Regions from separate parts of the Streptomyces sp. RKAG293 genome, predicted to be linked through region 4. Evidence: riboswitches for the same ligand, from Rfam matches in the RefSeq annotation. Region 4 holds a riboswitch; each other region holds the start of a gene.

What was found. Region 4 has a riboswitch for cobalamin ahead of LNW72_RS05740 (DUF4430 domain-containing protein). Riboswitches for the same ligand answer to the same signal wherever they lie in the genome.
Region 1: linked by a shared signal. The riboswitch ahead of LNW72_RS26435 (ribonucleoside-diphosphate reductase subunit alpha) and the one ahead of LNW72_RS05740 (DUF4430 domain-containing protein) in region 4 are both predicted to bind cobalamin.
Region 2: linked by a shared signal. The riboswitch ahead of LNW72_RS14005 (prenyltransferase/squalene oxidase repeat-containing protein) and the one ahead of LNW72_RS05740 (DUF4430 domain-containing protein) in region 4 are both predicted to bind cobalamin.
Region 3: linked by a shared signal. The riboswitch ahead of LNW72_RS34835 (prenyltransferase/squalene oxidase repeat-containing protein) and the one ahead of LNW72_RS05740 (DUF4430 domain-containing protein) in region 4 are both predicted to bind cobalamin.

What each region holds. Positions count from the first base shown of each region.
Region 1 covers NZ_JAJOZB010000001.1:5,887,403-5,894,425, reverse strand. Annotated here, with positions in the region: gene mctP (monocarboxylate uptake permease MctP) at 1-1,224, shown strand, start outside; gene LNW72_RS26450 (helix-turn-helix domain-containing protein) at 1,271-2,245, opposite strand; gene LNW72_RS26445 (hypothetical protein) at 2,334-2,537, shown strand; gene LNW72_RS26440 (GNAT family N-acetyltransferase) at 2,603-3,097, shown strand; cobalamin riboswitch at 3,162-3,293, shown strand; gene LNW72_RS26435 (ribonucleoside-diphosphate reductase subunit alpha) at 3,442-5,799, shown strand; gene LNW72_RS26430 (ribonucleotide-diphosphate reductase subunit beta) at 5,799-6,830, shown strand; gene def (peptide deformylase) at 6,932-7,023, opposite strand, start outside.
Region 2 covers NZ_JAJOZB010000001.1:3,148,944-3,155,966, reverse strand. Annotated here, with positions in the region: gene LNW72_RS14015 (CbiQ family ECF transporter T component) at 1-526, opposite strand, end outside; gene LNW72_RS14010 (SCO2322 family protein) at 523-1,212, opposite strand; gene LNW72_RS14005 (prenyltransferase/squalene oxidase repeat-containing protein) at 1,212-2,414, opposite strand; cobalamin riboswitch at 2,556-2,682, opposite strand; gene LNW72_RS14000 (MBL fold metallo-hydrolase) at 2,748-3,764, opposite strand; gene LNW72_RS13995 (aldehyde dehydrogenase) at 3,867-5,351, shown strand; gene LNW72_RS13990 (ferredoxin) at 5,351-5,584, shown strand; gene lanKC (class III lanthionine synthetase LanKC) at 5,760-7,023, shown strand, end outside.
Region 3 covers NZ_JAJOZB010000001.1:7,887,130-7,894,152, forward strand. Annotated here, with positions in the region: gene LNW72_RS34820 (ABC transporter ATP-binding protein) at 1-236, opposite strand, end outside; gene LNW72_RS34825 (energy-coupling factor transporter transmembrane component T) at 233-1,462, opposite strand; gene LNW72_RS34830 (hypothetical protein) at 1,459-2,451, opposite strand; gene LNW72_RS34835 (prenyltransferase/squalene oxidase repeat-containing protein) at 2,451-5,222, opposite strand; cobalamin riboswitch at 5,329-5,458, opposite strand; cobalamin riboswitch at 5,526-5,668, shown strand; gene LNW72_RS34840 (hypothetical protein) at 5,770-7,023, shown strand, end outside.
Region 4 covers NZ_JAJOZB010000001.1:1,299,027-1,306,049, forward strand. Annotated here, with positions in the region: gene LNW72_RS05725 (ABC transporter permease) at 1-324, shown strand, start outside; gene LNW72_RS05730 (cobalt-precorrin-6A reductase) at 441-1,187, shown strand; gene cobF (precorrin-6A synthase (deacetylating)) at 1,200-1,988, opposite strand; gene LNW72_RS05740 (DUF4430 domain-containing protein) at 2,070-2,561, opposite strand; cobalamin riboswitch at 2,714-2,872, opposite strand; cobalamin riboswitch at 3,019-3,208, shown strand; gene metE (5-methyltetrahydropteroyltriglutamate--homocysteine S-methyltransferase) at 3,393-5,711, shown strand; gene LNW72_RS05750 (hypothetical protein) at 5,929-6,339, shown strand; gene LNW72_RS05755 (antitoxin) at 6,440-6,634, shown strand; gene LNW72_RS05760 (DUF5990 family protein) at 6,651-6,989, opposite strand.

The DNA of each region.
Region 1 (7,023 bases), 4.6 Mb from region 4:
ATGCCGTACATCGCGCTGCAACTCGTCGGGATCCAGGCGGTCCTGGACGTGATGGGCGTCGGCGGCGGCGAGAACTCCAGCTGGTTCATGAAGGACCTGCCGCTGCTGATCGCGTTCGGGGTGCTCGCGGCGTACACGTACTCCTCGGGGCTGCGCGCGCCCGCGATGATCGCGTTCGTCAAGGACGCGCTGATCTACATCGTCATCGCGGTGGCGATCATCTACATCCCGTACAAGCTGGGCGGCTTCGACAGCATCTTCGACAAGGCGGGCAAGGCCTACGCCACCGTCAACCCGGCGACGGGGAAGCCCAGGGGCTCGCTGGTCTCCGGGCCACAGGCGCAGTGGGCGTACGCGACCCTGGCGCTCGGTTCGGCCATGGCGCTGTTCCTGTACCCGCACTCGGTGACCGCGGTGCTGTCCGGCAAGAGCCGCAACGTCATCCGCCGCAACACCACCATCCTGCCGCTGTACTCGCTGATGCTGGGCCTGCTGGCGATGCTCGGCTTCATGGCGCTGGCGGCCGGCGTCGGTGTCGGGGTGAAGGGGTACAACCCGCAGACGGCGATCCCGCAGCTGTTCGAGGACATGTTCCCCGACTGGTTCGCGGGGGTGGCGTTCGCCGCGATCGGCATCGGCGCGCTGGTGCCCGCGGCCATCATGTCGATCGCCGCGGCGAACCTGTTCACCCGCAACATCTACAAGGACTTCATCAAGCCCGACGCCACCCCCGCGCAGGAGACCAAGGTCTCCAAGCTGGTGTCGCTGCTGGTGAAGGTCGGCGCGCTGATCTTCGTCCTCACCATGGACAAGACCGTCGCGATCAACTTCCAGCTGCTGGGCGGCATCTGGATCCTGCAGACCGTCCCGGCCATCGTCGGCGGTCTGTTCACCCGGTGGTTCCACCGCTGGGCGCTGCTGGCCGGCTGGGCCGCGGGCATGTTCTACGGCACCTGGAAGGCGTACGAGCAGCACACCCCGGCGCAGAACCACTTCGCCGGGAACGCGGACCTGATCCCGTACATCGGCGAGAAGGGCTACATCGGCCTCACGGCCTTCGTGATCAACATAGTGGTGGCGGTCGTGCTGACCTTCGTCCTCAAGGCGCTCAAGGCGCCTGAGGGCGTCGACGAGACCTCGCCCTCCGACTACACGGCCGACTCCGGTGAGCCGGGCGTCAAGAAAGAGCTGCCGCTGGATCCTGAGCCGGCGGTTCTCAACTGATCTCTCCTGAGCCGCCGGTTCCTCCGCGGCTCCCCGGGACCCGGTGTCACGCGCTCCGCGCGGGCACCGGGTCCCTGAACGTCCGGCGGTAGGCCTGCGGGGTGGTGCCCACCCACTGGGCGAAGTGATGGCGCAGGGTCGCCGAGCTGCCGAAGCCCGCGCGGGCGGCGATCGCGTCCATCGTCTCGTCCGTCCCCTCCAGCAACTCGCGCGCCAGCAGCACCCGCTGGCCCAGCAGCCAGCGGTACGGGGTGGTGCCGGTCTCCTGGTGGAAGCGGCGGGCGAAGGTGCGCGGCGACATATGGGCGCGGGCGGCCAGTTCCTCGACGGTCACCTCACGGTCCAGATGGCGCTCCATCCAGCTGAGCACCGCGCCCACGGTGTCGCACCGGCCGCGCGGCAGCGGCCGGTCCACGTACTGCGCCTGCCCGCCCTCCCGGTGCGGCGGCACCACCATGCGCCGGGCGATGCCGGAGGCCACCGCGCCGCCCTGCTCCTTGCGGACCAGGTGCAGACAGGCGTCGATGCCCGCGGCCGTACCGGCGGACGTGATCACCGGGTCGTCGTCCACGTACAGCACGTCCGGCTCGATCCGGGCGAGCGGGAAGCGGCGCGCCAGCGCGTCCGTGTGCCGCCAGTGCGTGGTGCAGCTCCGGCCGTCCAGCAGCCCGGCCGCGCCCAGCACGAACGCCCCCGAGCACACGCTGAGCACCCGGCCGCCCCGCTCCACGGCTCCGCGCAGCGCGCGCAGCAGCTCCGGCGGGTACTCCGCCCGCTCGGGGTAGTCGCACCCGGCCGGGACGGCGATGAGGTCCGCCTCCTCCAGCCGGTCGATCCCGTACGGCGTCGAGACGTCCATGCCGTTGTGCAACTGGACGGGCTGCTTCCCGATGCCGACGACGGCGAAGTCGTAGACGGGCAGCCCCTGCTCACTGCGGTCGATGCCGAAGACTTCGCAGACGACGCCCAGTTCGAAGGCGTGTCCGCCGTCCATCAGCACCACTGCGACGTTTTCCAGCATGGGACCAGCATCGCACTTGGCAGTAATTAGCGGTAGTGCGTCAGTCCTGCCACTGCCATGGCGGAGCACCCCCCGCGAAAATAGATGCATGAACACATTCCTCGGCCTCCTGGCCGCCGGCGCCCTGATCCTCCTCATCGCCCTGCCCGCCCTGATCGGCTTCGGCATCGAGCTCCGCATCTCCCGCCAGATCCGGGCCGCGAGGGCCGCGGAGCGGCGTCGCGAGGAGCAGTCCTCCCCCAGCCGAGTGCCGGCGGAGGCGACCCGCGGCGCCTTCAGCCCGGTCGTCTGAAGGCACCCGATGGACTCCCCCGTACTCCCCGCGGGCCGGCGCCGGCCATGCGGCAGACTGCGGGGATGGACATCATCATCCGCCCCGCGCGAGCGGACGAGCTCGATGCGGCAGGCCGCATCACCGCCGACGCCTTCATCGCCGACGGCCACACCCAGCCGGACGGCCAGTACGCCCCGAAGCTGCGCGACGCCCGCGCCCGCGCGGTGTCCGCGGAGGTGCTCGTCGCCGTCGACGCGGCGGACGACACGCTGCTCGGCTGCGTGACGTTCGCCCCTCCCGGCAGCCCCTGGGGCGACATAGCCCGGGACGGCGAGGCGGAGTTCCGGATGCTCGCCGTCGACCCGTCCGCGCGCGGCCGCGGCACCGGCGAGGCACTCGTCCTGGCGTGTGTGGAACGGGCCCGCGCCCTCGGCGTCCGGCAACTGGTGATGTCCACCCAGCAGTCGATGACCGGCGCCCACCGGATCTACGAACGGCTCGGATTCCGGCGCACGCCGGACCGCGACTGGTCGCCCGTTCCGGGCGTCCACCTGTTCACGTACGCCCTCCCGTTGTAACGCATACCGTCCACGGCGCAACACACCAGACACAACATCTGGGGTTACCGCTGCGAGGCGCCACTAGATGTATGCTCAGGACCGCTGTCCACGCAGGGGAAGCCGGTGAGAATCCGGCACTGCCCCGCAACGGTGAGCGGTCGTGCCTGCGCACGCCCGCACAGTCCGGCCACCTGCCGACGGCGCACCCGGTCCTGCCTTCCGGGTGCAGTGTTGTCCGGGCCTCGCGGGTTGGGCCGGCGGACGCGATATGGCACACCCCTGCCCTGATGCGGTGTGCCCGAACGCGCCTGCTCCTCCCCCCTCGCGACGCCGTCGCCGCGTTCGAGGGAGAGAGCACCAACGTGACCATCGCGCCCGCAGCCCCCGCCTCAGCAGGAACCATCCTGCTGCACACCCTGACGGAACTGACCGTCGACCTCCCCGACACCGACCCCGGCCGGGTCGCCGCTGCCGCCCTCCGCGGCCGCAACGCCGGATCGGACGAGGCCGAACTGCGGGCGCTGGCCACCGAGGCCGCCGCCGGACTGATCTCCGAGGACCCGCAGTACAGCCGGCTCGCGGCCCGGCTGCTGGCCCGCGCGGTCGCCGACGAGGCGGCGGGGCAGGGCGCCGTCTCCTTCTCCGCCTCCATCGCCGTCGGGCACCGCGAAGGCCTGATCGCCGACGCCACCGCCGAGTTCGTCCTGCTGCACGCCGCCCGCCTGGACGCGATGATCGACGACACCGCCGACGACCGCCTCGAGTACTTCGGCCTGCGCACCCTGCACAGCCGCTATCTGCTGCGGCACCCGATCACCCGCCAGGTCATCGAGACCCCGCAGCACTTCCTGCTGCGCGTCGCCTGCGGCCTGGCCGAGGACCACTCGGTGCGCGCCCTCGTCGAGGTCGGCGAGCTCTACGCGCTGACCAGCACGCTCTCCTACCTCCCCAGCTCCCCCACGCTCTTCAACTCCGGCACCCGGCACCCGCAGATGTCGTCGTGCTACCTGCTGGACTCCCCGCTCGACGAGCTGGACTCGATCTACGACCGCTACCACCAGGTCGCCCGGCTCTCGAAGCACGCCGGCGGCATCGGCATCCCGTTCAGCCGGATCCGCTCCCGCGGCTCGCTGATCCGCGGCACCAACGGGCACTCCAACGGCATCGTCCCGTTCCTGCGCACCCTCGACGCGTCCGTCGCCGCCGTCAACCAGGGCGGCCGGCGCAAGGGCGCCGCCGCCGTCTACCTGGAGACGTGGCACGCCGACATCGAGGAGTTCCTGGAGCTGCGCGACAACACCGGCGAGGAGGCCAGGCGTACGCACAACCTCAACCTCGCGCACTGGATCCCCGACGAGTTCATGCGCCGGGTGGACTCCGACACCGACTGGTCGCTGTTCTCCCCCGCCGACGTACCCGAGCTCGTCGACCTGTGGGGCGGCGACTTCGACGCCGCCTACCACAAGGCCGAGTCCGCCGGTCTGGCCATCAAGACCATCCCGGCCCGCCAGCTCTACGCCCGGATGATGCGCACCCTCGCGCAGACCGGCAACGGCTGGCTGAACTTCAAGGACTCCGCCAACCGCACCGCCAACCAGACGGCGCTGCCCGGCAACGTCGTCCACTCCTCGAACCTGTGCACCGAGATCCTGGAGGTCTCCGACGACGGCGAGACCGCCGTCTGCAACCTCGGCTCGGTCAACCTCTCCGCCCACCTCGGCACCGACGGCGAGATGGACTGGCAGAAGCTCGACGCGACGGTCCGCACCGCCGTCACCTTCCTCGACCGCGTGGTGGACATCAACTTCTACCCGACCGACCAGGCCGGCGCGTCGAACTCCCGCTGGCGGCCGGTGGGCCTGGGCCTGATGGGCCTGCAGGACGTCTTCTTCCAGCTGCGGCTGCCGTTCGACTCCGCCGAAGCGCGGACGCTGTCCACCCGCATCTCCGAGCGGATCATGCTCGCCGCGTACGAGGCGTCCGCCACCCTCGCCGAGCGGCACGGCCCGCACCCCGGCTGGGAGCAGACCCGTACCGCCCAGGGCGTGCTGCACCCCGACCACTACGACACCGCCGAGTCGCTCTGGCCGGAGCGCTGGAACGCGCTGCGCGCCCGGATCGCGAAGACCGGCATGCGCAACTCCCTACTGCTGGCCATCGCGCCGACCGCGACGATCGCCTCGATCGCCGGTGTCTACGAGTGCATCGAGCCGCAGGTCTCCAACCTCTTCAAGCGCGAGACGCTGTCGGGTGAGTTCCTCCAGGTCAACTCCTACCTGGTGAACGAGCTCAAGGAGCTCGGCGTCTGGGACGCCCAGTCCCGCGAGGCGCTGCGCGAGTCCAACGGCTCCGTCGAGGGCTTCACCTGGATCCCGGCCGAGGTGCGCGCCCTGTACCGCACCGCCTGGGAGCTGCCGCAGCGCGCCCTGATCGACATGGCCGCGGCGCGCACCCCGTACCTCGACCAGAGCCAGTCGCTGAACCTCTTCATGGCCTCGCCGACCATCGGCAAGCTCAGCTCGATGTACGCGTACGCCTGGAAGCAGGGTCTGAAGACCACGTACTACCTGCGGTCCCGGCCGGCCACCAGGATCGCCCGCGCCGCCGCGGCAGCGCCGGCGGCCGCCGTGCCCGCGCCCATCCCCGTCCAGCAGACGACCGACGACGACGCCGTCGCCTGCTCCCTGGAAAACCCCGAGTCCTGCGAGGCCTGCCAGTAATGCCCAGCACACCCAACACGACGACGCACGAGAAGCACCTCCTGGACCCGGGCTTCGAGCTGACCCTGCGTCCGATGCGCTACCCGGAGTTCTACGAGCGCTACCACAACGCGATCAAGAACACCTGGTCCGTCGAGGAGGTCGACCTCCACTCCGACGTCGCCGACCTCGCCAAGCTCTCCCCCGGCGAGCAGCACATGATCGGCCGCCTCGTCGCGTTCTTCGCGACCGGTGACTCGATCGTCTCCAACAACCTCGTGCTCACGCTCTACAAGCACATCAACTCGCCCGAGGCCCGGCTCTACCTGTCCCGCCAGCTCTTCGAGGAGGCCGTGCACGTCCAGTTCTATCTGACGCTGCTCGACACGTACCTCCCCGACCCGGACGACCGGGCCGCCGCCTTCGACGCGGTCGAGAGCATCCCGTCGATCCGCGAGAAGGCGCAGTTCTGCTTCAAGTGGATGGACTCCGTCGAGAAGATCGACCGGCTGGAGTCCAAGTCCGACCGGCGCCGCTTCCTGCTCAACCTGATCTGCTTCGCGGCCTGCATCGAGGGGCTGTTCTTCTACGGCGCCTTCGCCTACGTCTACTGGTTCCGCTCGCGGGGCCTGCTGCACGGACTGGCGACCGGCACCAACTGGGTCTTCCGCGACGAGACCGGTCACATGGACGCGGCGTTCGCGTTCGTCGACACCGTCCGCGAGGAGGAGCCGGACCTCTTCGACGCGGAACTCGACCAGCAGATCACCGACATGATCCGCGAGGCCGTCGAGGCGGAACTCCAGTTCGGCCGCGACCTCTGCGGTGACGGCCTGCCCGGCATGAACACCGAGTCGATGCGCGAGTACCTCCAGTGCGTCGCCGACCAGCGCCTCGCCCGGCTCGGCATCAAGCCGGTCTACGGCTCGGAGAACCCCTTCTCCTTCATGGAGCTCCAGGGCGTCCAGGAACTGACCAACTTCTTCGAACGCCGCGCCTCCGCCTACCAGGTGGCGGTCGAGGGCACGGTCGGCTTCGACGACGACTTCTAGTCACCACGACTTCCGGTCACCACGCCGGCAACGCGTAAGGGCCCCGCTCCAGGACGCATTCCTGGAGCGGGGCCCTTACGCGTGGTGCTGCCGGCGAACGGTCAGTCGTTGGGGACCGTGGCGAACTTGGGGGTGGCTTCTTCCATTTGGCGCAGGACGTCCTTGCGGTCGCGCTTGGAGAGCCGATCGATGT
Region 2 (7,023 bases), 1.8 Mb from region 4:
CCACGACGACCGCGACACCCGCCTCGTACAGCGCGCCCGGCAGCGACTTGAGCAGGCGGGCCGGGTTGGCGAGCGCGTTCGCCGCGCCCACGCAGACCAGCAGGGTGGCCAGCTTCATGCCGTCGTACAGCGCGAACAGCAGACCCTCAGCGGTCACCTTCCCGCCCAGCCTGACCCCCCGCGCCCAGTCGGGCAGCGGGACCTCGGGCAGCCTGAACAGCACGTAGGTCCCCGGGATCGGCGAGCCGAGCAGGACCGCGAAGGCCAGCCGGATCGCCAGCACCACCAGTCCCAGCTTCAGGAACGCCCCGTAGGACTTCGCCCAGGGCGCGTCCGTGCGGCGGGCGGCGACCACATAGCCCGCGACCGCGACCAGCAGCAGGAGCAGCAGCGGATTGGTGGTCCTGGACGCCGCCGTCGCCAGCCCCAGCGCCCACAGCCACCACGCCCCGGCGTGCAGCGCCGTCGACCGGGTGGCGACGGCGGCCCCGCGGCCGGCGGTGTTCCGGCGTACCCCGGTGTTCATCCGCGCCGGCGGCGGGCCTGCCAGAGGGCCGCCCCGCCGAGGGCGAGGACGGCGGCGATGCCGGCGAACCAACCGACCGAGGGACCCCCGCCGTCACCGCCGCCGTCGCCCGACGCCTGCGGCGCGGGGCTCTTCGACGCCGATGCCGTGCCGGAGCCTCCGGAGCCTTCTGCGACCGGCTCCCCGCAGCCCGCCTTCGGGTAGCCGGCGATGGCGCACACCATGCCGGCCGAGTTGTAGCGCAGCGGCTTGGCGACGGCGGCGAGCGCGTCGTCGCCCGTCGCGTCGCCCGGGACCTGGGCGCAGGCGGTACGCGGCGCGGGCGGTGCCGCACCGCCGCCCGCGTCGGCGGCGGTGCCGAAGTCCAGCACGAGGGCGATGCGCTTGGTGCCGCCCTTGGGCGGGGTGCCCGTGCAGATCGCGGCGAACGACGTGGCGCCGGGGACGTCCCGCGGCTTCGAGGAGTCCTGCGCCTCGGCGCTGGCCGCGAAGCGCCAGCCCTCCACCGACCCGTCGTCGGGCCGGTCCAGCGCGGGACCGGTCTGCGCGTACGTCCAGGTGTCGCCGGAGCGCTGCCAGAACGACCAGTAGCGGTACGCGGCGGCCTGCGCGGGCAGGGCGGAGACCGCGAGCAGCGCGCCGAGCGCCAGCAGGACGGCGAGGACCCGCAGCCGGGGGCGCGGCATCAGCCCTGCTTCTTCTTGCGGCCGCTGACGAGGAACCCGACGCCGATGCTGGCGACGAAGAAGACCCCGACGATCCACCAGGTGGCCGAGGAGGACTTGTCGTCCTTCTTCTCGGTCCTGTCGGACGGCGACGGGCTCGCGCTCGCCGCGGCGGCCGGCTTCGGGCCGAGGTTGGTCAGCTGCTGGACGAGGTCCGCGCCGCCGGCGCTCCGCGGGTCGTTGCCCGTCGCGTGGGCGGCGAGGATCAGCTGGGACAGGGCCGCGGGGTTGCCCTTCGACCAGGTCGCGGAGTTCTTCGCGAGCCAGTCGTACGACGTCTTCGCCGTGTCGCGCTGGTGGATCGCGGCCAGCGCGATCACGGCGTCGGCGGTGGTGCCGTAGTCCGGCGTCGGCTTGTCCGCGCCCGGCGTGACGGCGGTCAGGTGGCCGCCGCCCGCGGTGAGCTGCGTCGTCAGGTACGCGCCGCCGGCCGAGGCGGCACCGTCCGCGTCGAGCTTCTTGTAGGCGTCGGGCGACGCGCAGTCCGGGGCGGTCGCGACCACGTTCGTGGTCGACGGGGCGACGACGAACCCCGCGCCGTGGGCGCCGCGCACCGCGTCGGCGGTGGCCTTGGCGTTCACCGTGAGCTTGCCGTTCATCGGGTAGCCGAAGGCGCCGCGGTCGGCGGCCTTGGCGTCGCAGCCGAACTGGAAGGCCTTGAGGCTGTCCGAGGCCTCCCGGACAGCGCTCTGCGCGCCGATCACGACACCGGTGGAGTTCGGGTCGGAGGCGCCGCCGGGGTTGTACGACCAGCCGCCGTCCTTGTTGCGCACCGAGGTCAGCCAGTCGGTGGCCTTCTTCACGACAGTGTCTGTGGTGGCCTTGTCGCCCAGCGCGGTGAGCGCCTGCACGGCGATGCCCGTCGCGTTGGTGTCCTCCGTCTTGGCGTCGCAGGCCTTCGACGTGTCGGCCCGGTACGACGGGAAGCCGCCGTCCGCGCACTGCTGACCGGTCAGCCAGGCCACGGCGCTGTCGGCCGGCTTCACCCCGGCGGTGTCCAGCGCCAGCAGCGCGTACGACTGCCGCCACACCCCGTCGTACGTCGGGTCCCCGGTGCCGTAGAGACCCGGCGGCAGCGGGGTGTCGGCGGAGGCCGCGGGCACCGCGGCCATACCGAGCACGGTGGCGGCGGCGAGCGCGGCGGCGCTGCGACGGAGGTTCATGAGGGGTTGATGCCTTTCGCTGAGCGGGTGCGTGGCCGGGCGCACCGCTGCGAGCCCGCGCCATGCGCGGGGCACCGGGCTCCGGCTCCGTTACCTCGACGGTGCCGGTCACCGCCGATACGTCGCCGCATCTGCCGGACCGGGAGCCGCTCCCGTCCGCGCGGGTACTCCGACTCGCCGCCCCTGCCCTGGGGACGGCTCACGGTTGCGGGTCAGTGCCGGATTCGCGCCGGCTTCCCCCGCTCGGACGTGGATGGAATTGTCCCGAACATCGTATGCCCTGCGGGTGCCGCTCCCGGTCCCGGCCCGCCCGCGCCCCGGCCGCCCGTTCCGTCAGACCGCCTGGTACGTGACCGGGTCGGAGCCGGGGACGGCCTCGGCGCGGCCGGCCTTCACCAGCCGCCGCAGATGGGCCTCGGCCTCGGAGACGGCGATGTTGCGGGAGCCGAACGGGATCTGCTCCCAGGGACGGTTCCACTCCATCACCTCGGCGAGCTGCCAGGGCGTGCGCGGTGCGTCGCTGATCAGCGCCGCCAGCCCGGCGAGCCGCTCCTCGTGGTGGTCGAGCAGCTCCCGCACCCGGCCCGCCGCGTCCTTGAACGCGTACTGGTGGGCGGGCAGCACCTCGTCGGGGTTCAGCCGGCCGATGCGCTCCAGCGAGGCCAGGTAGTCGCCGAGCGGATCGGTCTCGACCTCGTCGTCGGGGTCCTCGTACAGCCCGATGTGCGGGGAGATCCCCGGCAGCAGGTGGTCGCCGGAGAACAGCCGCCGGCTCTCCTCCAGGAACAGGCAGACGTGCCCGGGGGTGTGGCCGGGCGTCCAGATGGCGCGCAGCCGCCGGCCGGCGAGGTCCACGAGCTCGCCGGGTTCGATGTCCCGGTCCGGGAGCGCGGGCCGCAGCCCCGGCAGGGTGGTCGGCCGGCCGGCGGCGCGGGCGGCGCGCAGCGGGGCGAGGTGCTCCTCGGGGGCCCCGGCGGCGATGAGCTTCGCCATCATGAAGGACATCCAGCGGGCCGGCTCGGCGGACCGGGTGCGGCGCACCACGTCCGCGTCGGCGGCGTGCATCGCGATCCAGGCCCCGGACACCTCCCGGACCTGCGCGGACAGCCCGTGGTGGTCGGGGTGGTGGTGGGTGATGAGGACGCCGTGCACCTCGGCGACGGAGGTGCCCGCCTCGACGAGACCGGCCTCCAGTGCGGCGTACGAGTCCGGGTCGTCCCAGCCGGTGTCGATCAGCACGGGACCGCGGTCGGTGTCCAGGAGATGGACGAGCGTGTGGCCGAGGGGGTTGTCGGGGATCGGGACCGGGATGCTCCAGACCCCTCCGCCGTGGTCGGTCACGCGCACCATCTGGTCCCCTCTCGCCGACGAAGTCATTGCCCACTATAACTAGAACTGGTATCAGTTCTGAAACAGCGTCAGGTATGGGCCGACCCGCAGGAGGCACCAGTAATGACCGACCTCATCGAACACGGACAGCTGTTCATCGGCGGGGAGTTGGTGGACCCGCTCGGCAGCGAGACCATCGAGGTCATCTCCCCGCACACCGAGCAGGTCATCGGGCGGGTGCCGCACGCCTCCCGCGCCGACGTGGACCGCGCGGTCGCCACGGCCCGCAAGGCGTTCGACGAGGGTCCGTGGCCGCGGATGACCCTCGACGAGCGGATCGCCGTCGTCACCCGCATCAAGGACGCGATCGCCGTCCGGTACGACGAGATAGGCCGTCTCATCAGCTCGGAGAACGGCTCCCCCTACTCGTGGAGCATCCTCGCCCAGTCGCTCGGCGCGATGATGGTGTGGGACGCGGCGATCACCGTCGCCCGCGACTTCCCCTACGAGGAGCACCGCACCGGCGTCCTCGGCCCGATCCTGGTCCGCCGGGAGCCCGTCGGGGTCGTCGCGGCCGTGGTGCCGTGGAACGTCCCGCAGTTCACCGCCGCCGCCAAGCTCGGGCCCGCGCTGCTCACCGGCTGCACCGTCGTACTGAAGCCGTCGCCGGAGACCCCGCTCGACGCGTACGTGCTGGCCGAGATCACCAAGGAGGCCGGGCTGCCCGACGGCGTGCTGTCGGTCGTGGCGGCCGACCGGGAGGTCAGCGAGTACCTGGTCGGCCACCCCGGCGTCGACAAGGTGTCGTTCACCGGCTCGGTCGGGGCCGGCCGGCGGGTGATGGAGGTCGCGTCCCGCAACCTCACCCGCGTCACCCTGGAACTGGGCGGCAAGTCCGCCGCCGTCATCCTCCCGGACGTGGACCTGGACACCGCCGTCCCCGGCATCACCTCGGCCGCCTGGATGAACAACGGCCAGGCGTGCGTGGCCCAGACCCGGATCCTGGCGCCGCGCTCCCGCTACGACGAGATCGCCGAGCGCTTCGCCGCGGCCGCCTCCGCGCTGGTCGTCGGCGATCCGCTCGACCCGGCCACCGAGGTCGGCCCGCTGGTCGCCCAGCGCCAGCAGCAGCGCTCGTTCGACTACATCAAGATCGGTCAGGAGGAGGGCGCGAAGGTGCTGACCGGCGGCGGCCGGCCGGCCGGACTGGACACCGGCTGGTACGTCGAACCGACGCTCTTCGGCGATGTCAGCAACTCCATGCGGATCGCCCGCGAGGAGATCTTCGGCCCGGTCATCTGCCTGCTCCCGTACGACGACGAGGCCGAGGCGCTGCGGATCGCCAACGACTCCGAGTTCGGGCTGTCCGGCAGCGTGTGGACCGCCGACGTCGAGCACGGCATCGACATCGCCCGCCAGGTGCGCACCGGCACGTACTCGGTGAACACCTTCAGCCTCGACATGCTCGGCCCGTTCGGCGGCTACAAGAACTCGGGCGTGGGCCGGGAGTTCGGCCCCGAGGGCTTCGGCGAGTACCTGGAGCACAAGATGATCCACCTGCCGGCCGGATACCAGGCGCCGGCCGGTACGGCGGGGGCGGCGGGCTGATGGGCGACCGCTGGCACATCGAGGTGGACCGCACGGTCTGCATCGGCTCCGGCATGTGCGTCAACGCGGCCCCGGACGGCTTCACCCTCGACGGCGCCCGGCAGTCCCACCCCGCCGCCGCCGAGGCCGACGCCTCGGAACAGGTGCTGGCGGCGGCCGAAGGGTGCCCGGTGGAGGCGATCACGCTCACCCTGCTCGCCACCGGTGAGCCGGTCTTCCCGCCCGAGGAGTAACGACCTGGTGCGGAACAGCTGTCCAGCCGCAGGTCAGGACACGTCCTGACCTGTGGCTGCGCACCCGTGCATTACGCACATATGCGTTCTGCACGGGTATTTCGTTACGGACGCGACTGTTCCCCGTTTCGGCCACGTGAAAATCTCAGCACCTCGAGGCCGGAGGGGGAGAGTCATGGACAAGCGGTACGAGGTCTTTTGCCTAGTCGACAGGTATTTCTACGAGACCCCGGACCGCTTGTCCACGGGCTCCGGTTCCGACAAGGGATCCGGTGCGTCGCTCTACGAGCCGGCCCAGCGCCCGGTTCCCGAGGGCTGGCGCACCGGACGCTCCGGTGACTGGCTGCACTTCACGCCGGTGGACGGCACCGGCGTTCCCAGACCCGGATCGCCCCCGCAGGGGTGGAAGATCCATGTCTCCGCGTGTCTGGAAAACGCCGAGAAGACCATCGCGAAGGTTTGGGACCACTGCGTCCCGCGCGGCATACCGTTCAAGTTCGTACCCGGTCCCTACGCCCTGCACCTGCGCAACTCCAAGTACGCGGGGCGCGCCTCCAGCGGCAAGTGCATCACCATCTACCCGTCTGACGACGAGCAGTTGCACACGATCCTCCGGGAACTGGAGGACCTGCTCGGCGGCGAGGCCGGCCCGTACATCCTCAGCGACCTGCGCTGGAACCAGGGACCGCTCTACGTCCGCTACGGCGGATTCGCCCAGCGGTACTGCGTGGACGCCTCGGGTGTGCTGGTCTCCGCCGTCGAGGACGCCGACGGCGTGCTCGTACCGGACCGCCGGGAGCCGGCCTTCCACGTCCCGCCGTGGGTGACGCTCCCCGCGTTCCTCCAGCCGCACCTGGACGCCCGCAACGCCACGACCACCAACGACCTCCCGTACCGCATCGAGAGTGCTCTGCACTTCTCCAACGGCGGCGGTGTCTACACCGGCCAGGACGTGCGGACCGGCGAGAAGGTCGTCCTCAAGGAGGCCAGGCCGTACGCCGGGCTGGCCGCGGACGGGGCCGACGCCGTCGCCCGGCTGGAGCGCGAGAAGACCGCTCTGGAACGGCTGTCGGGGCTGGGCATCGCCCCCGAGGTCCGCGACTGGTTCGTCCTGGGCGACCACCGCTTCCTGGTGATGGACTTCCTGGAGGGCCGCACCCTCAACTCGTTCTTCGCCCAGCGCCATCCGCTGATCTCCGTCGATCCCGACCCTTCGGCGGTCGCCGACTACACCGACTGGGCGCTCGGCATCCACGCCGCGGTCGAGGAGGCCGTCGCCGCCGTGCACAGCCGCGGTGTGGTCTTCAACGACCTGCACATGTTCAACATCATGGTCGGGCCCGACGAACGGTCGGTCTCGCTGCTGGACTTCGAGGCCGCCGCGCACATTGACGAGCACACCCGCCAGGCCCTGGCCCACCCCGGCTTCATCGCCCCGG
Region 3 (7,023 bases), 6.6 Mb from region 4:
TCACGCGGCGGAAAGTGCGCGGTGTCCCGGCCCCCGACGGTCACCCGGCCGGCCAGGGTGCCGCCGGTGAAGTGCGGCACGAGGCCGTTGACGGTGCCGAGCAGCGTGGACTTGCCCGCACCCGTCCGCCCGACGACGAGGCAGAGTTCACCCTCCTCGATCCGCAGGTCCACCTCCCGCAGGACAGGGGCGGGCGCGCCGTCGTACGTGACGCTGACCTGGTCGAAGCGGATCACAGGGTCACCTCGGTAGGAGTGGCACGGTCGGTCCGCCGGGACGGCTCCGTGGCGGCGGCGGTCGTCCGGGGGCCGGCCGGGGCGCGGCCGGGCGGTGGCGCCGCGACCCCGGCGACGCCGGCGATCAGGACCGCGACCGCGGGGACGGCCGGCAGCGTCGGCCAGCTCAACGGGTAGAGGGACGGATTGAGTTCGGCCGCGCTGTAGCCGGCGGTGGTGAACAGCAGGACGGCGGAGGCCAGACCGCAGCCCGCGACGATCCATTCCGCGAGCCGCCAGGGGTCGGGCCGGTAGCTCGTCCGCCGCACCCGCCGGCCGCCCAGTGCCAGGCCCGCGCAGCACAGCAGGGAGCCGACGAGCAGTGCGGGCAGCCCCAGCGCCTTCGGCGCGGTCCCGTCGAGCAGCCCGTAGACGCCCGCGCACAGCCCGCACATGCCCAGCAGCATCAGCGCCCCGGTGGCCCGGCGCGAAGCGCGGGTCGCCGTGCCGGCGCGGCCGTAGCCCCGGGAGTCCATGGCCGCCGCCAGGTGCAGAGAACGCTCCAGGGCGTCCTCCAGCACCGGAATGGCGATACCGCGCAGCGCCCGGAACCCCTTGGCCCGGCCGGCCCGCAGCCGCCGGGCCCGGCTCACCCGCTGGACGCTGTCGACGAGTTGGGGGGCGACGCTGATCGACACGGTCACCGCCACCCCGAGCTCGTACAGCGCGCCCGGCAGCACCCGCAGCGCCCGTTTCGGGTTGGCCAGGGTGTTCGCGGCCCCGATGCAGCACAGCAGACACGCGAGCCGCAGGCCGTCCGTGGCCGCGGACAGCGTGGCCTCCAGCGAGACCGGGCCGCCGATCTGGATCCCGGCGTACCAGGCGGGGGTCGGGATGTGGGGGAGCGAGAACAGCAGGTGGTCGGCGGGGGTGATGCCGCTCGCGAAGACACAGCGGAACACCACCCGGATCGCGACCACCGTCAGCGCCAGCCACAGGTAGTACTTGAAGCCCCGCGCCCAGGGCGCTTCGGTGCGCCGGGCGGTGACCACGAAACCCAGCACCGCCAGCACCAGCAGGAGCAGCAGCGGATTGGTGGTCCTGCTGACCGCGGTGGCCAGCCCGATCGCCCAGATCCACCACGCCACCGGGTGCAGCAGGCGCGGCAGCCGACGGCCGGCCCCGCCCGGCGCGCGGCGCGGGGCGGAGCCGGAGGACGGTTCCACGGAGAGCGGGACCCCGCTCATCGCGCTCGTCGGCGACGCCGGGCGACGATCACCGTCGTCCCGCCGAGCAGCACCACGAGTGCCCCCGTGATGACGCCCGGCACCACCGAACCCGTCGAGTGCCCGGCCGCCGCCGTCGGTTCGGCGTCGACCATCCGCGGGGCCCTGCCCGACGGGGTCGCACCGGCGGAGGACGGACCGGTGGGAGCGGCGGTCCCGGCGGACGTGGCCGGGCCCGTCGGCGTGCCGGCGGCCGGGGATCCGGGCGCGCCGCGCGCGGGGGCGCCGCTCGGCGCGCCGCCGGGGGCGGTCGTCGTACCGCCGCCGCCACCGCCGTTGGGCGGCCGGCCTGCCGGCTGGGTGGCCGGCGGCGCCTGGCCGCCGGACGGTGCCGGCGGCTTGGTCGCGGTGCCGGCCGGGGAAGTGTTGTGGGCCCGGACGGAGTCCGGCGAGAACGTCGGACGGCCCTGGGTGCCGCCGATGTCCGTGCCACCGAAGATCCACAGATCCACGCTGCCGGCCACCGGGTGGTAGCTCATCGCGCCGAGCTGGCTGTACGACCAGGTGTTCCGGCCGGGGTCGGCGTGCCAGTAGGACCAGTAGGCGCTGGCCGGCGGGGTGAGCACGCAGGAGTCCTGCGACGGCGTCGGGTAGCGGGTGCCGCCCTGGTAACCGCTGTACCCGATCCGGCAGATGAACGCGGGACCGTCGTGTCCGGTGCCGGTCGTCTGCCAGCCGCCCTGGTTCAGCAGGGTGTAACCGGTGGTGGGCGTCGTTCCGCAGGAGCGCAGCAGCGGCCCGCCCCAGTGGCTGAAGTCGACGGCGAGGATCACGCCGGAGGACGTGGTGCACTGCCCGATCGGCAGCGCGGTCGCCGCCGCCGGGGCCGCGGAGACCCCGACCCCGGCGAGCGCGACGGCGAGGGTCAGGCCCAGGGCGCCCAGCAGACGGCCGAGGCGGCCCGGTCGGCCCGGTCGGTCCGTCCGGTGGAACCGGATGACGTGGCGCATCAGCGGTGACTCCCCTCGGCCGTGGAACGGCGGCGGCGGGCCATGACGACGGCTCCGCTCCCGGCCAGCAGCAGCATCAGTGTCAGCAGCGTGAGCCGCTGTGCGTCGAGTCCGGTCGAGGCCAGCCCGCCCTGTCCCGGCGACGGGTCATCCGAACCGCCCGCGTCGGTGCCGCCGTTGGCCCCGGCGGTACCGGTGGCCGGAGCGCTGGTGGACGGGGTGGGGCTCGGGCTGGGGACCTTGCTCAGATCCCGCAGCAGGCTGCCGAAGGAGATGCCGGTGGCGCCGCCGACCGCCTGCGTCGAGGCCCGCAGATCCGAGCCCTTCTGGCCCTCCGCGGCGACGTCGAAGCCGCCGTCCTTGTTCTGCCGCTTCGAAAGGAAGGTGAGCGCGTCGGCGGCGGGAGGCGTGGAGGAGCCCTTGCCCAGCCGCAGCGCCTGGATCGCCAGGGCCGCCGAGTTGGTGGAGTCGCCGGCCGCTCCGGGGAACCCGCCGTCCGCCTTCTGCTGGGTGGCGATCCAGGCGATGCCCTTGGCGACCGCGTCCGCGGCGGCGTCACCGGGGACCATCGACAGGGCCATGACCGCCATCGCGGTGCTGTCCACATCGGAGTCGCCGGTGGCCGGGATCAGGCTCGGCCAGGCGCCCTTGGTGTTCTGCAGGCTCTCCAGGTACGTGATCGGCGTGGCCGCGTTCACCTTGTCGCCGGCCCGCAGCTGCGCGATGATCCCGAGCGACTGCGAGAAGACCGACGTGGCGTAGGTGTAGTTGCCCGCGGCCGCGCAGCTGCGGTCGGTGCCGCCGGAGGCCTTCGCGCAGACGGCCCTGTCCAGCGCGGCGATCAGGTCGTGGCCGCCGAACGTCCGCGGGTCACGGCCGGTCGCCTCGGCCAGCAGGGCCTCCTTGCCGAGGGAGCCGCCGCCGGCGTACTCCGTCCCGATACCGGTCCAGTCGTTGACGGTCCGGCCGGAGCCGTCCTTGCCCTGCCGGTCGATGAAGTCCACGACCTTGAGGAGCGCGGCGTCGTTGCCGCCGGCCGCCGCCAGCGCGTAGGCGCCGTCGATGGTGAGCCCGAAGTCGGCGAACCCGGAACCGGCGAACGCCTCGTAGTAGTGGCCGTCGATCAGCCGCGCCGGTGCGACCAGGTACGCCACGCCCTTGACCAGGTCGGGGGAGGTGCCCGGCGGAGCCGTGGTCGGCGGGCTCGTCGGCGGGGAGGTGCCCGCCGGATCGTGGTGCAGGGTGCCGAGGTTCGCGCCGGACAGGGCGATGACGGCCTGCGTCGTCGCGAACAGATCCGCCTCGGTGGCGGTCGCGTCGGTGCTGAAGCCGCCGTCGGCGGTGTGCCGGCCGGAGATCCAGTTCCGCGCCGCGGCGGCCCGGTCCTTCGGGCCGAGGACGGTCAGCGCCTGCGTGTCGAACGCGGTGCTGATGGTCTCGGCGCCCGGAGCGCCCTCGTACGGGATCCAGCCGCCGTCGGCCTGCTGTGCGCCGAGCAGGTACGCACCCGCCTTGGCGACCGCCGGCGCGTCCGCGCCCGACGCCCTGGCCAGTGCCACGATCACGCTGCCGGTGGTGCCGGGCTCCGCGTCGCAGCGCTCGCCGGGGAGGATCATGGAGCCGGCGAAGCCGCCGTTGGTGCACTGCATCTGCTCCACCCGGGCCACGGAGACGGCCGGGGGTGTGACCCCGCCGCGCGCCAGCGCCAGGACGGCGAGGGCGTCGGTGGTCGGGGAGTACGCCCCGTAGAAGTCGCCCGCGGCCGAGCAGTTGCCGAGGCTCCCGGCGGCGGTGCAGACGTTGTCCGTCAGCGCGGTGAGGAGGTTGTGCCCGCCGAAGGCCTGCGGATCGGCGCCGGTGATCTCGGCGATCAGCGCGAGGCCGGCTATCGCGCCGGGGCGCGGCGGGACCGCCGGGCCGTCGGCGTACGCGTACTCGGTGACGTGCGCGGACAGGAAGGCGACGATCCGGGTCAGTGCCGGATCCTGGCCGCCCGCAGCGGCCAGCGCGATCGCGGTGTCCACGGTCCGTGCGTAGTCGATCTCGCCGGCGGCCTCGTTCTGGACGTGGTCGCCGTCGGTGAGGTGCTCGACGAGCCACTGCGCTCCGGCGGCCGCACCCTCGGCGGCCGGCGGGTTCGAGCCCGACGGCGAGGTGGTGGGAGTGGTGGTGGGGGGCGTGGTGGTCGGGGTGCCGCCGCCGGGGTTCTTCGCGCGGACGGAGTCCGGGGTGAACGCGGGCTGTCCGCTGGTGCCGCCGACGTCGGTGGCGCCGAACACCCAGGCCTCTACCTCGCCGTCCTTCGGCACATCGCCGAGCGCGCCCAGCGGGCTGTACGTCCAGGTGTCCTGGCCCGGAGGGGCGATCCAGTACGACCAGTAGGCGGAGGGCAGCGGAGTCGTCCGGCAGCCCTCCTCCGCGGCCGTCGGATACTGGTCCCCGCCGTGGAAGCCGGCCGTGCCGATGCGGCAGATGAAGCCGGGTCCGTCGTGGACCGTGCCCGTGGTGCTGAACCCGGCGTTGTGCAGCAGGTTCATCCCGGTGGTGGGGTGGGCGTCGCAGCCGCGGACGACGGAGCCGCCCCAGTGGCCGAAGTCCACCGCGACGATCGCGCCGCTCGTCGCCGTGCAGTCGCCGACCGGGTCGGCACTGGCCGGCGAACCGGACGACACGAGCGTGACGCCGGCGGTGGCCAGTACCAGGAAGGCGGACACGATCAGGGACACGAGGCCCTGTCGTCCGCGTCCGCGCGGATCCGCGTGGGTGTTCATCGGTGGCTCCCCTGTCGGCCGGCGGGAAGCCTGAGCACGGAGGCCGGGCACTCCCCGGGCGACCAGGGGGCACCGCGATATCCGCGCCGTAGACCTCGACGGCGCTCGTGATGATGCGGCTTCAGTGCAGGTAGTCCGACTCATCCGCCTTTCGGCGGATCTACGGTTGCGGGTCAGTGCCGGAATTCGACCGGGCTTCCCCTGGCTTCTGAAGCGTCTGAAGTTGTAAAGCGGTTTATCAGACCATGATGGCGCATGGCCGGTCAACGCCCGCTCGTGTCCGGTGAATCACGTACGGCGACAGGCCGCCGGCGCGTTTCCGGTGCGCTACCGTCACGGTGATACCGCGTGGGGGAACCTGGTGCGACTCCAGGGCTGACGCGCAACGGTGTGGGCGGTGATCACCGCTCCGAGCCCGAGTACCCGCCGGTGTCGCAGCACAGCGGAAGCCTGTCCACGCGATCGGGCGGCGGCCGCCCCGGCGGCGGTGGGTGCAGACACCTCGGTGCGGGGCGCGTTCGGCGCTCTCCACCCAAGGAGTCCACACATGTCCGGCCCTCTCTCGTCCGGCACCTTCTCGTCCGGCCCGCTCTCCCGCTTCGGCAGACGGTCACGCCGTACCGTCGCCCTCGGCCTGCCGCTGGCGGTCGGGGCGCTCCTGCTCGCCTCGACGCCCTCCGAGGCGACCTCCACCCCGGCGCAGATCGCCACCTCGAAGACCAACGGGGTCAACTACCTCAAGTCGCTGCAGGCCGCCGACGGCAGCTACGTCACGCCGGGCGGTCTCTCCAACGAGTGGGCGTTCAGCGCGCTGGCCGCCGCCGGCACCGCCGCCGTCGACGTCACGCCCGGCGGCGACGTCACCAAGAACGCGCGCACCGTCTACCGCAACCAGCTCTCGGCCCCGTCCTGGCCCAGCGCCTCACCGGTCGCCACCGACTACCAGCGCGCCGCCCTCAACGCCAACGCGGCGGGCATCGACCCGGCCCGCGTCGCCGTCGGACGCAACCTGATAGCCGACGTCGTCTCCTACTGGCAGACCGCCTCACCCGGCTCCTACGGTCCGCCCGCCAACTTCAACGGCACGGTCTTCGGGCTGCTCGCCCTCGGCGGCGCCAGGACGCAGGCCGGCGTCCAGCGCGTGCCGCAGAGCCTGCTCAACGCGTCGATCACCGTGGTGCGCGCCAACGAACACAACGACGGTGGCTGGAACTTCAGCCAGGCCGCCGGCAACCCGACCCAGCTCGCGGCGGCCAGCGACATCGACATGACCGGCGCCGCGATCGCGTCGCTGTGCGTCAGCGGCGTCGCGAACACCGACGCGGCCGTCGTGGCGGGCAAGAACTTCCTCAAGAGCAAGCTGGTCAACGCCACCGGCGCGTTCAACGCCATGTTCGGCGCCAACACCGACTCCAACGGCTGGGCCGTCTCGGGCCTCAACGCCTGCGGATTCAACGCCCAGGGCTCCGACTTCACCACGCCGGCGGGCAAGACGCCCATCGACTTCCTCCTCGCCAACCAGTTCAACCCCGGCGGCGGCTTCAAGTACCAGCCGGCCGACACCTCCCCGACCGCCTACTCCTCCATCGACGCCCTGCGCGCCGTCGGCGGGGCCGGCTTCACGGCCGTGCCGCCGACCCCGCTCACGGTCGGCGCCCCGAAGTGGGTCGGCACCACGACCTTCACCAGCGGAACCGCCAGCAAGCTCGCGCTGATCGTCGACACCGGCGCCGGCGCGCTCAAGGTCTGCTCGGTGACCATCACGCCCACCGGGACCACCTCGACCCTCGGCGCGGTCCTC
Region 4 (7,023 bases):
AGCGGCCTCGCGCTGGCCGGCGGCGGACAGCTCGTCGTCGCCGACACCCTCACCGAGGGGGCGCGGGCGCTGGCGATCATCGCGCCGGAGGCGGTCTCCGTGCACCGCGACAAACCCGCCGGCAGTCCCCGCAACGTCTGGCCCGGCACGATCCGTGAGATCACCTCCGCCGGCAGCCGGCTGCGCCTTCTCGTCACCTCCGACCAGGCACCCGACCTCGTCGCCGAGATCACCCACCAGGCCGCCGCAGAACTCGGCCTCACCGACGGCACCTCGGTCTGGACCAGCGTCAAGGCCACCGAGGTCACCCTCGTCACGCTCTGAGCCGACCGCGCTGCCCGGCAGTGCCCGGCCCTGACGGATAAACTGCGACGCCGTCCCCCGCCCGTGCCCCACCGCGGCGGACCCACCGGCCGCTGCGAGGGAAGTGAACGGCGAACGTGACACGACATGTGCTCATCCTGGGCGGCACCACTGAAGCGCGCCGGCTCGCGGCGGCGCTGGCCGCCGATCCCGCGCTGCGGGTGACCAGCTCGCTGGCGGGACGGGTGGCCGAACCGCGGCTGCCCGCCGGCGAGGTGCGGATCGGCGGGTTCGGGGGCACGGACGCGCTGGGCCGCTGGCTGGCCGAGCACGCGGTGGACGCGCTGATCGACGCCACCCACCCCTTCGCCGGCACCATCAGCTTCCACGCCGCGGAGGCCGCGGCGTCCGCCGGGATCCCGCTGCTCGCGTTGCGGCGGCCCGGCTGGCTGGGGGGCCCGGACGACCGCTGGCACCCCGCGGATTCCCTGGCCGGGGCCGCCGCGCTGCTCCCGGGGCTGGGCCGGCGGATCTTCCTGACCACGGGCCGGACGGGGCTGGCCGCGTTCGCAGCCACGACCGGTCTGTGGTTCCTGGTCCGCTCGGTCGACGCCCCGGAGCCACCACTGCCGGAGCCCTCGGAAGTACTGCTCGACCGGGGGCCCTTCACCCTCGAAGGGGAGGCGGAACTGCTGCGCCGCCACCGCATCGACGTCCTCGTCACCAAGGACAGCGGCGGACCGGCCACCGCGGCGAAGCTCACCGCCGCCCGCGAGGCCGGGGTTCCGGTCGTCGTCGTCCGCCGTCCGCCGGTGCCCGACGGGGTGCCCGTGGCCGCGACCCCTGAGGAAGCGGCCGCGTGGCTGCACGAGGTGCCGGCGTAGCCCGCAGCCGGGTCAGCCGTCGTCGCGGTCGCCTGCGGGGGTTCTGCGCAGCAGATAGGTGTCCATGATCCAGCCCTTGCGGGCGCGGGCCTCGGCGCGCAGCGTCTGGATGCGGTCCGAGACGTCGGGCAGCGGTCCCGCGACGAGGATCTCGTCCGGTGTGCCCAGGTACGCGCCCCAGTAGATCGTGACGTCGTCCCCGCCGTCCGGAAGGTGCGCGAAGGCCTGGTGCGCGTCGAGCATGACGACGACGTCGTCGGCCCCTTCGGGGAAGCCCGCGGCCAGCTGCCTGCCGGTGGTGATCTGCACGGGCCGCGCGGGGCGGTTCAGCCCGGTCCGGTGCTTGGCGGCCAGCGCCGCGACGCTGCTGATGCCGGGGATCACCTCGTAGTCGAACGCGACCGTCCCGCGGCCGAGAACGTCCTCCAGGATGCCCAGGGTGCTGTCGTACAGGGCGGGATCGCCCCACACCAGGAAGGCGCCGCACTCGTCGTCCGCCAGCTCCGAGGTGATGAAGTGCTCGTAGATGTCGGCCCGGCGATGGCGCCAGTCACCGACGGCCGACGCGTAGACCGGTGACGGCGCCGTACGGTCCCGGTCCGGGTCCTGGGCCGACACCAGCCGGTGCGGGCGCGTCACATGCTGTTCGATGATGTCGTGGCGCAGCTGGACCAGGTCCGACTTCTCCTCGCCCTTGTCCAGCACGAAGAACACGTCGGCCTGATTGAGCGCCTTGACCGCCTGCAGCGTCAGATGGTCCGGGTCGCCCGCGCCGATACCGATGACAAAGATCTTTCTCACGGCATCGAGTCTGCACCATGCGGTCGGGGCGTGACGCCGCCGGGGGCGGCCTGCGGGCTGCCGCCCCCGGCGGGCCGGGGGTCAGAACGCGGTCAGGGTGAAGACGACCTTGTCACCGGTCCTGATACGGAACTGGCAGCCGCCCACGGGGGTCGGCGTGCCGTTGACGGAGATGTTCCAGTACTCGCTCGCGCCCGCCGTGTCGGCGGCTATGCGGCTGACCGCGTAGTCGTCGAACGAGGGGTACCAGGTGCCGTCCCAGGAGAAGTGCGCCCGTCTCGCCGCGTCGTCGAGCGCCGCGGTCGGGGTGGCCACCCGGCCCGGGTTGGCGCCGCCGTTGGTCCCGTCGCACCGGTGCGTGCCACCGGTGGCGGTCGTGACGTCATGGCCGCTGGTCAGAACGATGCCGTTGAAGACCGTGTGGGTGGTGTCGACGACCGTGACCCGGACGAGCACGGGAAGCGAGGCGGCGGTGGCCGGAGTGGCGGACGCGGCGGACGCCGAGGGAGCGATCGCCGTGAAGGCGAGAGCGGCGGCGGCCAGGGCGATGCGCCGGGATGCGGTACGCAGCACGATATGGAGAGCCTTTCGTACGGGGCCGGCGCCGGGACCCCGCACGTGTCCCCCACGGCACGTCGAACCCCTGGCGCGTTCCATGAAGGAAGCGGCAGGGGCCGGAGAACCAGGAGGGGTTCGGGCTCCACGCTGCAGACCATGACAGTGAGAAGCAGTGCACGTCGTACGGCGGGCTCTCCGGCTCGCAGCGCGGAACGCTGCTCACGGTTGCAGGTCAGCGCCGGATTCCCACCGGCTTTCCCCACTCGCGGACGCATGAAATTGTCGGCCCCGCCGCCCGTCGGACGGCCGGAACCGGTCGCATCGTACGGCCCGCCGCGCCTCGCGCACCACCCCTGTTTCCGGGTACTCGAGCGGGCCACGGGGCGGGACGAGCCGGTGTCCCATTTCACCGTCCGGTAGCTGAACAATGCTGACCCGGCGGCCCCTTTGGCCATAGGCTGGACGGTGCAGCTGGTTCGCCCTGTCCGCCAGACAGGCGCGTCGTAAGAGGGAACCCGGTGGAATTCCGGGACTGCCCCGCAGCGGTGAGTGGGAACGACCGCCGTCATACGCACTGGGACCCGAGCCGGGATCTGGGAAGCGACGGCCAGTAGGTGTCTCGTGTCCGTACGAGACGCGCCCGCGAGTCCGAAGACCTGCCACTGCCCGCGCGCCCCCAACGGCGCACGGTGATTCCGGAGACCTCGAGGGCGGGTCGGAGTACACATCAGGCGGGCACGTGCGGCGTTCCGGCGCTTCAGCGACGTGATCCCGTCCGGTCTGTGGTCCCTTCGCGCCGTCGATTCTCCCGGGGTCCTATGGGAGACACTCGCGAAGGAGAGTTCCATGACCAGCACGTCCGCCACCGCACGCTCGACCGTGCACGGCTACCCCCGGCAGGGCCGGAACCGGGAGCTGAAGAAGGCGATCGAGGGCTACTGGAAGGGCGACGTCGGTGCTGACGCCCTGCGGGACGCCGCCGCTGAGCTGCGCCGCACCAACTGGCGGCAGCTCGCCGACGCCGGCATCCAGGAGGTCCCGACCGGCGACTTCTCGTACTACGACCACGTCCTGGACACCAGCGTCATGGTCGGCGCGATTCCGGCCCGGCACCGCGCCGCGGTCGCCGCCGACGCCCTGGACGGCTATTTCGCGATGGCCCGCGGCACGCAGGACGTCGCGCCGCTCGAGATGACCAAGTGGTTCGACACCAACTACCACTACCTGGTGCCCGAGCTGGGCCCGGACACCGTCTTCAGCGCCGACTCGACCCAGCAGGTCGCCGAGCTGAAGGAAGCGCTCGCCCTCGGCCTCTCCGCGCGCCCGGTCCTCGTCGGTCCGGTCACCTACCTCCTGCTCGCCAAGCCCGCCCCCGGCGTCGCGGCGGACTTCGAACCGCTGACGCTCCTCGACCGGCTGCTGCCCGTGTACGCCGAGGTGCTCGCGGATCTGCTCGCCGCAGGGGCCGAGTGGGTGCAGCTCGACGAGCCGGCCCTGGTCCAGGACCGCACCCCGGGTGAACTCAACGCCGCCGCGCGCACCTACCGTGTGCTGGGCGGTCTCACCGACCGGCCGAAACTGCTGGTCGCGTCCTACTTCGACCGGCTGGGCGAGGCCCTGCCGATCCTCGCCAAGGCGCCCATCGACGGGCTGGCGCTGGACTTCACCGGTCCGGCCGCGGCCAACCTCGACGACCTCGCGGCCGTCGGCGGGCTGCCCGGCAAGCGCCTGCTGGCGGGTGTCGTCAACGGCCGCAACGTCTGGATCAACGACTACGAGAAGTCGCTGTCCGTCCTCGGCACGCTCCTCGGGCTGGCCGAGCGGGTCGACGTCGCCTCCTCCTGCTCCCTGCTGCACGTCCCGCTGGACGCCACGGCCGAGCGCGACATCGACCCGCAGATCGCCCGCTGGCTGGCCTTCGCCCGGCAGAAGACCGCCGAGATCGTCACCCTGGCGCGCGGACTGTCCCAGGGCACCGACACGATCGCGGCCGAACTCGCCGCCAACCGGGCCGACCTGGCCTCCCGGGCCGGTTCCGCCCTCACCAACGACCCGGCCGTCAGAACCCGCGCCGCGGCCGTCACCGACAGCGACGCCCGCCGCTCCCAGCCCTACGAGGAACGGGCCGCCGCCCAGCGCGCCCACCTCGGGCTGCCGCTGCTGCCGACGACCACGATCGGCTCGTTCCCGCAGACCACCGAACTGCGCACCGCACGGGCCGAGCTGCGGGCCGGGCGCATCGACACCGCCGCGTACGACGCCCGTATCGAGGCCGAGATCCGCGAGGTCCTCTCCTTCCAGGAGAAGGCCGGCATCGACGTCCTGGTGCACGGCGAGCCCGAACGCAACGACATGGTGCAGTACTTCGCCGAGCAGCTGACCGGCTACCTCGCCACCCAGCACGGCTGGGTCCAGTCCTACGGGACCCGCTACGTCCGGCCGCCGATCCTCGCCGGGGACATCTCCCGCCCCGAGCCGATGACGGTCCGCTGGACACGGTTCGCCCAGTCCCTCACCACCCGCCCGGTCAAGGGCATGCTGACCGGGCCCGTCACCATGCTGGCCTGGTCCTTCGTCCGTGACGACCAGCCGCTCGGCGACACCGCCCGCCAGGTCGCGCTCGCCCTGCGCGACGAGGTCGACGATCTGGAGGCGGCGGGCAGTTCGGTGATCCAGGTGGACGAGCCCGCGCTGCGCGAGACGCTGCCGCTGCGCGCCGACGGCCATGCCGAGTACCTTGGCTGGGCGACCGAGGCCTTCCGCCTCACCGCCGGCGGGGTCCGTCCCGACACCCAGATCCACACCCACATGTGCTACGCGGAGTTCGGTGACATCTTCCAGGCCATCGACGATCTCGACGCCGACGTCATCAGCCTGGAAGCCGCCCGTTCCCACATGCAGGTCGCGGGCGAGCTGGCCACCGCCGGCTATCCGCGCGAGGTCGGTCCGGGCGTCTACGACATCCACTCCCCCCGGATCCCCAGCGCGGCGGAGGCGGCGGCCCTGCTCCGCAAGGGCCTTGAGGCGATTCCCGCCGAACGGCTCTGGGTCAACCCGGACTGCGGTCTGAAGACCCGCGGCTGGCCGGAGGTCAGGACTTCCCTGGAGAACCTCGTCACCGCCGCCCGCGAGGTGCGGAGCACGCTGCCCAGCGCGACCTCCTGACGCGGCCGTGGCCGGGGCGGACACCCCAGGGTGCCCGCCCCGGCCGCGCGCTAGCGCAGTGCCGCCCGCCGTTCCGTACGGGACCGTCCCGGTTCATCCTTTCGGGTTAAGCAAGGAATGTTTGTCCCGGACCGCATCCGGAGGGGCGCTCTGATGGGGGCGCCGCGCCGACCGTCGTGGACGCGGCCCGGACAGCGATCGAACGAGGTGCGGGGGAATGGGCTCTGTTGCTCTGGGCGTCTGGCTGCTCACCGCCTCCCTGGGGGCATATCTGTTCACGATCTGGCTGCGCCACGGTGGCCTGCGGCAACGCGAGGCCGGCATCACCCGGTTACCGGTCTCGCTGATCCTGGGGCACATCCTGCTGGCCGTGGTCGGCCTGGCCGCGTGGACGGTCTTCCTCTTCGGCGATCTGATGGCCTCCGCGTGGGCGGCCTGCGGTGTCGTGCTCGTCGTGGCGTCCCTGGGCCTGATGATGCTGTTCCGCTGGCTGCCCAGCCCCGGTCGCCATGCGCACGGCGAGCGGACCGCCGAGCGGCACTTCCCCGTCACGGCGGTCGTCGCTCACGGCATCTGCGCGGTCGTCACCGTCCTCCTGGTGCTGGCGGTGGCGGTCCACTCGGCCTGAGCGCCCGGCCCGGGCCGACCCGAAGCGTTACGCCCGTAATGCGAACCCTGTCCTCTGCGTAGATCCTGAAGATGTTGTCCATCACGCGAGGAGGTCCGCCATGTCCATGCTCGACAAAATCAAAGGCATGCTCAAGGGTCACGAGGATCAGGCGAAGCAGGGTGTCGAGAAGGCCGGTGACCTCGTCGACAAGAAGACACAGAACAAGTACAGCGGCCAGGTCGACACGGCTCAGGAGAAACTGAACGAGCAGATCGGCGGCACCCGTCCGCCCACCGACGAGGCGGGTCGGTAGCCGGCCGGCGCACCTGTCAGCGACTGGCGACAACGCTCCAGGTCACCCGGGGCGGGTGAACGGAGGCACACAGGGGCAGGCCGAAGCCGTCGGTCAGTCCCAGGTCCGCCCGCAGGCAGCCGCCGCCGTCGCGGGCGGCCGCCAGGTTCCCGGCGGGAATGTCGCCCAGGTGGAGCTTGGCCCGGCGGAACATCGCGAACGCTCCGCCGGGCGGCTGTTCGCCCCACGTCAGATAGAGGAACCGGCCGCCGCGGCGGCCCTGGGCATGGGGCCCGCGGAAGTCGGCCGTTCCGTCCGGCGCGGTGACCAGGGTGACGGCGGTCTCGAAGACCACCTCAGCGGCGTCCGCCGACACCACGGCGTCCGGTACCGCCCCCGCTGGATCCCGA